Halorhodospira halophila: one gene and its partner. The protein of the gene in region 2 interacts with the protein of the main gene of each other region in a pairwise test. Links are inferred from orthologs where the notes say so. Each region holds a gene or a part of one and is shown on either strand. Other genes may lie near its edges.

Region 1 (2,990 bases), on a different replicon or contig from region 2:
GGCGCCATCCCTGCCAGGGAGCGCTTCCCCAGCAGGGTGAGTTGCGTGGAGCTGATGACCCGACCGGCCTGATGGCCGGCGCCCCGCTGCCCGGGTCGGGCGGGGCTTGGTGTGCCGTGATCAGCTCACGGCGGGCCTCCTAAGAAATAGCGAACCTTGTCACCAGAGGCTTGTCAAGTGCTCCTCGATCGCCGGCTCAACTTGAGTCAGTTCCCGCACGTCGGCCTGCACCCACACGCCGTCATCGATGCGCAATAGCGTCCGGCGCAGAGGGTCATCGGGATCGTAGTCCAGGACCTCGCATTCGCCGTGCAGGGGGTGTCGAACCCAGGCGGTCGGTGCGCAGTAGCCTCGTCGCTGCTGATCGAATGTCACCACACGCATTGCTCTACCTCCGCTGCTCAAAGATCAGCTTCAGCTGACCTTGCTCCACGCGCGCGGGGGCATCGAAGCGTTTGCCGGTCTTGCGGCTGCGCAGCCCCCGCAGATGCACCGTCTGGCCGGCGAGGAGCGCCTGGGCTTGGCGCTCGGTAAGTTTTTTGCCGGCCGTCTCATGCCAGACCCGCGCCTGGCAGGTATCGCACTGCCACGCACGGGCTTTCGCGTAGATGGTCCCCCCGCAGCCACACTCGCCGATCGAGCGATTCTGCTTGGGCTCAGCCGGCTTTCCGTTCGCATCCGGGCGCGTCGCCGTGCAGTCGGGGTAGCCGCTGCAGCCCCAGAACGCGCCGTGCTTGCCTTTGCGCCGGCGCATTGGCCGGCCGCAGGAAGGGCAGGGGTGAGTCTCGGCGCCATCGATGGCGATGGCCTCGGAGCCGGCGTTCTGGACCTGGCGCACCAGGCTATGAACCCATGCGGCCTGCTGCTCCAGGAACGCAGCCATGTCGCCGCGCCCATCGGCGATCTCGCCCAGCGCCTCCTCCCAACGGGCTGTCGTCGCGGGATCGCTCACCTCCTCAGGAACAGCGTCGATCAGGGCGCGGCCGGCCTCAGTGGCGCGGAGCGCGCGCTTGCGGCGCACCAGGTACCCGCGCTGTTGCAGGGTCTCGATGATGCCGGCCCGGGTTGCCTCAGTGCCGATGCCGCTCGTCTCCTTGAGCGTCTTCCGCAGCTGGGGATCCTCGACGACGTCGGCGACGCGCTTCATCGCCGCGAGCAACGTGCCGGCTGTGTAGGGGCGCGGTGGTTTCGTTTCGCGCTCCTGGAGCTCGGCTGCCTCGAGGCGTACCGGGTCCTGCTCATGGACCGGCGGTAGTGGTTGCTCCTGCTCTCCGGCGCGGTCCTGGCCTAGTACGGCTCGCCAGCCGGAGACGCGGATGGAGCGGCCCTTGGCGGCGAAGGTATCGGTAGCGGTCGCGACCTCGATTACGGCCTCGTCGTACTCGCAGGGCGGATAGAACTGTGCCAGGTAGTGGGCCCGGATGAGCTCGTAGAGCCGGCGTTCGCGTTGGTTCATTGCCGAGACGTCGATCGCCGCGCCGGTCGGAATGATCGCGTGGTGAGCGGTGATCTTCTCGTCGTTCCAGGCCCGAGAGCGGCGCTGAGGATCGGCGCCCTCGACCTGCTCCAAGATCGTTGGGTCCGAACTCGCCAGGGCCTGGAGCACCTGGGTCGCCTCAACATGTTGGCTGGTTGGCAGGTAGCGGCAGTCGGTACGGGGGTAGGTGATTGCTTTATGGCGCTCGTAAAGGGCCTGGGCCGCGTCGAGCACCTCCTGGGCGGAATCGCCCCAGCGCTGGTCCCCGGCTTGTTGCAGGCTCGAGAGGTCCAGCGGCAGCGGTGGGGACGCCCGATGGCGCTCGGTCTGCGCCCGAGTCACCTGCGCGTCAGCGCCCTCGGTGCGTTCGGCGGCGGCCTGCGCGGCTGAGCGGTCGATGCAGCGGCCCTCGCTATCCCGCTGTCCCGTTGGCTGCCACCTAGCCGTCCAGGCGCCCTGGGCGTGGCGGCATTGGACATGGACCTCGTAGTAGGGGTGTGGCCGGAACTGCTCGATGGCGCGATCACGCTCGACGACAAGCCGCAGCGTCGGGGTCTGGACCCGGCCGACGGAGAGCACGCCCTGGTGGCCGCGCTGCTGGGCGGTCAGGGTGAAGGCCCGGGTCAGATTCATACCGATGAGCCAGTCGGCTCGAGACCGGGCCAGCCCGGCCTGGTACAGCGGCTCGGTGCGGTTGCCGTCGAGAAGCTGCGCCAGCGCCTGGCGTATGCTGGCTGGATCAAGGGCCGACAGCCACAGTCGCCGCACAGGGCCACGGTAGCCGGCATGATCCAGGATCTCGCGCCCGATGGTCTCCCCTTCACGGTCTGCGTCCGTCGCCAGGACCACCTCGTCGGCCTGGCTCAGTAGACGCTTGACGATGCAGTACTGCTCTTTGGCCTTAGGCCGAACCTGCAGCTGCCACTGCCGCGGGAGGATCGGTAGGGTCTCGAGCCGCCACTGGCGCAGCTGCTCGTCGTAGGCCTCGGGCGGTGCCATGGCAAGCAGGTGGCCGAAGCCCCACGTCACCGCGACGCCGGGGCCATGCTGGCACCCGGCGTCGCGGCGTGTGGCACCCAGCTCGCGGGCGATGTCCCGGGCCTGAGAAGGCTTCTCGCAGAGGTAAAGCTGCATGGCCTTTACTCCAGGGCGCCCTCAAGCTGCTCGGTGAGATTGCGCTCGAACGCCTCGGGATCGGAAGGCCACGGTGCGTGATCCTCGGGGCGTCCGGTGCCACCGAAAGCCTGGTGGTACGCTGCCTGAACGCGGGTTCGATCCTGCTCGCGCTGCAACTCGATCTGGAGGACGACCTGGTCGTCGCCGATGTCGGTGAGGTCACGCAGCGAGTAGTAGGCACCAGGCTGGCTGACGTAATGGTAGATACCTATGTCCTCAGCCCCCTCGGCGTGAAGACGCTGGGCCGGTGCCTCGTAGTCGAAGGTTTGGCGCACGCGGTTGTACGCGGTATCGACATCGAGATCCACGAGCTCCTCGTAGGCGATCACATACCCAT
Region 2 (3,596 bases):
GCGGAAACTCCGGGGGGGCCCTGCGCGAGGCCACCGCCCTCACCGCCATGTTCACCGGCGGCGGACCGGCAGTGCAGGTTCGCGACGCCCGCGGCCACCCCGAGCAGGTTGGCGAATCCAGGGGCGAGCCGGCCTACGATGGGCCCCTGGGGGTGCTGGTCGATCGACGCAGCGCATCGGCTTCCGAGATCTTCGCCGCGGCCATTAAAGACTACGGACGGGGCATCGTCCTCGGCGACCAGACCTTCGGCAAGGGCACGGTGCAGCAGATGATCGGCCTGGACAATTACGCCATCCCCGGCGAGGAGCGTTCCGGGCAGCTCAAGCTGACTCTGGCCCAGTTTTACCGGGTCACCGGCGAGAGCACGCAGCTCGAGGGCGTCAAACCGGATATCCACCTGCCCTCGGAGTTCAGCCACGAGGAGTTCGGCGAGCGCGCCACCCGGAACCCGCTGCCGGCAACGGAGATCGCCGGGCTCGATGTCACGGTGCATATCGAACTCGAGACAATCATCGACGAACTGGCCCGTCGCCACCAGACACGGATGGATCAGACCGAGACCTTCCGCGCCCTGGAGCGGGAGCTTGAGGCCAAGCGCGAGATACGGGAGGACACCTCGGTCGCCCTGAACAAGGCCACCCGGCAGGAGGAGCAGAAGGTACGCGAGGAGCGGTTGCTGGAGCTTCACAATGAGCGCCGCAAGGCCCACGGCAAGGAGCCGGTGGAGCGTTACGCGGATGTTGACGCGGATGAGCTGCCGGACGCCCTGCTCAATGCCAGCGCAGCGATCATCGCCGATTTTGCGCAGCTCCTGCGCGAAGCGGGCGACGAGGTCCTCACCGCGGAGGCCCGGGAAGAAGACTGAGACCGGAGCCGGGAGGCGGCCGGACGGCCCGCCTCCCGGTCAACCTGCGGTGGTTAGGTACTCGATGCGCAGCTGCAGGGTGACACTGCCACGAAACCGGTTGACCTCCGGGCGGTAGATCGCGCGAACCGGACCCTCCAGTTGGTTCCAACCCCGTTCGACCCCACCGAAGGCGATGGCCGGGACAGTGGGCCCATTGCCATGGTCAGCATCCAGCTCCAGCCGCAGGTGGCCACCGCGCAGTTCCCGGCTCTGACGGATCCGGAAAACGCCGTCAAAGCACGGCTCGGGGAACCCCTGGCCCCAGGGACCGCCGTAGCGCAGGGCCCAGGCCGTCTCCAGGTTGAGCTCCTCCGGTTGCAACTCGCCGTCGGTCTCCACACGCAGCTCGGGCAACTCACCACCCAGCGCCTCATCCAGCGCACCGGCGAACTCGCGGCGGAACGCATCCAGCTGCCCGGATTCGATGGTGAGTCCAGCGGCCATCGCGTGCCCGCCGAAACACTCGATCAGCTTTGGCGAACGCCCGTGGATGCGCGCCAATAGGTCGCGGATATGCAGCCCGGGCACCGAGCGCGCTGAGCCGCGCAGCATCCCCTGGTCTGCCGGAGCGAAAGCCACCGCCGGGCGGTGATAGCGCTCTTTCAACCTCGAAGCGAGGATCCCGGTCACCCCCTGGTGCCAGCCCTCCGCCGCCACGCACACGCCGAGGCCTACATCCTCGGCGCGGGCCTCGAGCCCGGCCAGTGCCTCCTCAGTCATCTGCGACTCCACCGCGCGGCGCTGACGATTCAGGTCATCCAGCGCGACCGCCCGCTCCCGGGCTCGATGCGGATCTTCCTCGAGCAGGCACTCGACCCCGGCGGTCATGTCGTCCATGCGCCCGGCTGCATTCAGGCGCGGCCCGACGGCGAAAGCCAGATCGGCCGCCGTCGCCTCGGCAGGCTCGCGGCCGGCCTGCTCCAGCAGCGCGACGATGCCGGGACGGGCAACACCGGCGCGGATCCGGCGCAGTCCCTGCTCGACGAGGATGCGGTTGTTGTGATCTAACGGAACCAGGTCTGCCACGGTCCCCACGGCGACCAGATCCAGCAGCCCCAGCAGCGAGACCGGTTCCTCGCGGAGCCACCCGTCCGCCGCAAGGCCACGCTGCAGCGCCAGAGCCAGGTAGAAAGCCACGCCCACCCCGGCCAGGGCCGTACTCGGGAAGTGGTCGTCATCGCGTAGCGGATCCACAACCGCCTCGGCGGCCGGCAACGCTGCGCCGGGCGCGTGGTGATCAGTCACCACCACACCCATGCCCGCCTGGTGTGCCGCAGCGACCCCCTCCAGACTGCTGACGCCGTTATCCACCGTCACCAGCCAGGCCGGCTCCGTGGGGCGCAGCCGTTCGACGACGGCCGCGCTCAAGCCGTAGCCCAGCGAGAACCGATCCGGAACGAAAGACTGGACGGCCGTCGGATCACCGCCAGCCGCCGCAGCGAGACGTCGGAGCGCAAGGACCATGAGCGCGGTCGCTGTCGCCCCGTCGGCATCGTAATCGCCGACGACCACGATGCGCTGGCCCCGGCTCAGGGCCGGAACCAGCGCAGCCACCGCACGGTCCAGATCGGCCATGCCGGTCGGCGGTTGCAGCCGCCGCAGGCTCAGATCCAGCTCCGCGGCATCGCGTAGGCCGCGGCGCTGATAGACCCGCCGCAGGACCGGGTGCAGGTCCTGCGCAACGCCGTCCGGAAGTGCACCCGCCGGACGCCGCCGGATGCGCTCAGGCATCCTCGCCGCCCTCCCGGACCCAGGCGCCGAGGGGCCGGGGCCGGCGCCAGAACCGACGCAGCTCCCGCCGTCCCAAAGTGACACCGTGGTCATCGGCCCGAAAACACAGTTCCAGCGCATCCCAGCGCGACCCCTGCGCAGCGGCCTCGCGCAGCGCCACCAGCGCCGGCGCGGCGATCGCGCGCTCAACCGCCGCCACGGCGTCGATCCACGCCGCCCCATCATCCACGGCCAGCGCCTGCTCCGCCCAAGGGACCGCGACCAGCGTATCCGGCCCCGGGAGGATGGGCGTCGATCCAGCCAGATCCGCCACCTCGGCCCCAGCCAGCACCCCGAGCCCCAACCAGGCCGGATCGTCGCTGAACAGGCGCTGCCAGGGAAACGACGCCGGGGGCGTAGGGCACCGCCCGCTACCCCACGCCCACAGGGCGTTGATGGGCGGCTCGCCGCGCTCTTCCCGATCGCGGTTGACCGGGTGGTCACACAGGGCCATCTCGACTTCGTTGAAGAGCGTCGCCCACCTCAGGGCGTCGCCTCCCCGCGGCAGGTAGGCGTCGATGAAACGGCCGCAGACTTGTTCCGGTGCGGGACGTTCCGGCAGCGGCGCCTGGCTCTGCAAGTACCAACGCCCGGCGGATGTCCGGTGCAGCTGCACGCGCCGTCCGGCCAGCAGATCGGCCAGATCGGTCTCCAGCCGCGCGGCCTCGAACTCGTTGATCGCGACCTGCACCAGGCGCACACCCGCTGCCTCCGGGCGCAGGTGCAATGGCTGCGCACGGCTCCAGTAAGCCTCACAGCCCGGATCCCCGCCGTCGGCCAGCCATCCCAGGGCACCGGCCGCCTCGGGCACCGGCGACGGCGTCAAGGGGCCGTGCCGGCCCCGGGCCAGCCAGGTCTCCAGCGCCGGCTGGCGTGCCAGCACCCCGGGAGGCAGCCGCCCGGGAAGCGGCCCGAGCA

What was found. The genes of interacting proteins can lie anywhere in the genome.
Region 1: the proteins of recJ (region 2) and CCR79_RS13330 interact in binary tests that used the Escherichia coli proteins (3 or more experiments, as listed by UniProt). The link is inferred for Halorhodospira halophila from one-to-one orthologs.

Annotation. Positions count from the first base shown.
Region 1 is NZ_NHSN01000044.1:12,964-15,953, reverse strand. It holds CCR79_RS13330 (DNA topoisomerase III), read right to left. Parts: upstream 2,612-2,990; coding sequence 389-2,611; downstream 1-388. Other genes in the region: CCR79_RS13325 (hypothetical protein), read right to left, coding at 2,617-2,990; CCR79_RS13335 (hypothetical protein), read right to left, coding at 160-384.
Region 2 is NZ_NHSN01000002.1:67,588-71,183, forward strand. What follows is about bases 273-3,272. They hold recJ (single-stranded-DNA-specific exonuclease RecJ), read right to left. Parts: upstream 2,640-3,272; coding sequence 906-2,639; downstream 273-905. Other genes in these bases: CCR79_RS00980 (carboxy terminal-processing peptidase), read left to right, coding at 273-866; CCR79_RS00990 (hypothetical protein), read right to left, coding at 2,632-3,272. Also shown: more of CCR79_RS00980, read left to right, coding at 1-272; more of CCR79_RS00990, read right to left, coding at 3,273-3,596. UniProt on the Escherichia coli protein: Single-stranded-DNA-specific exonuclease.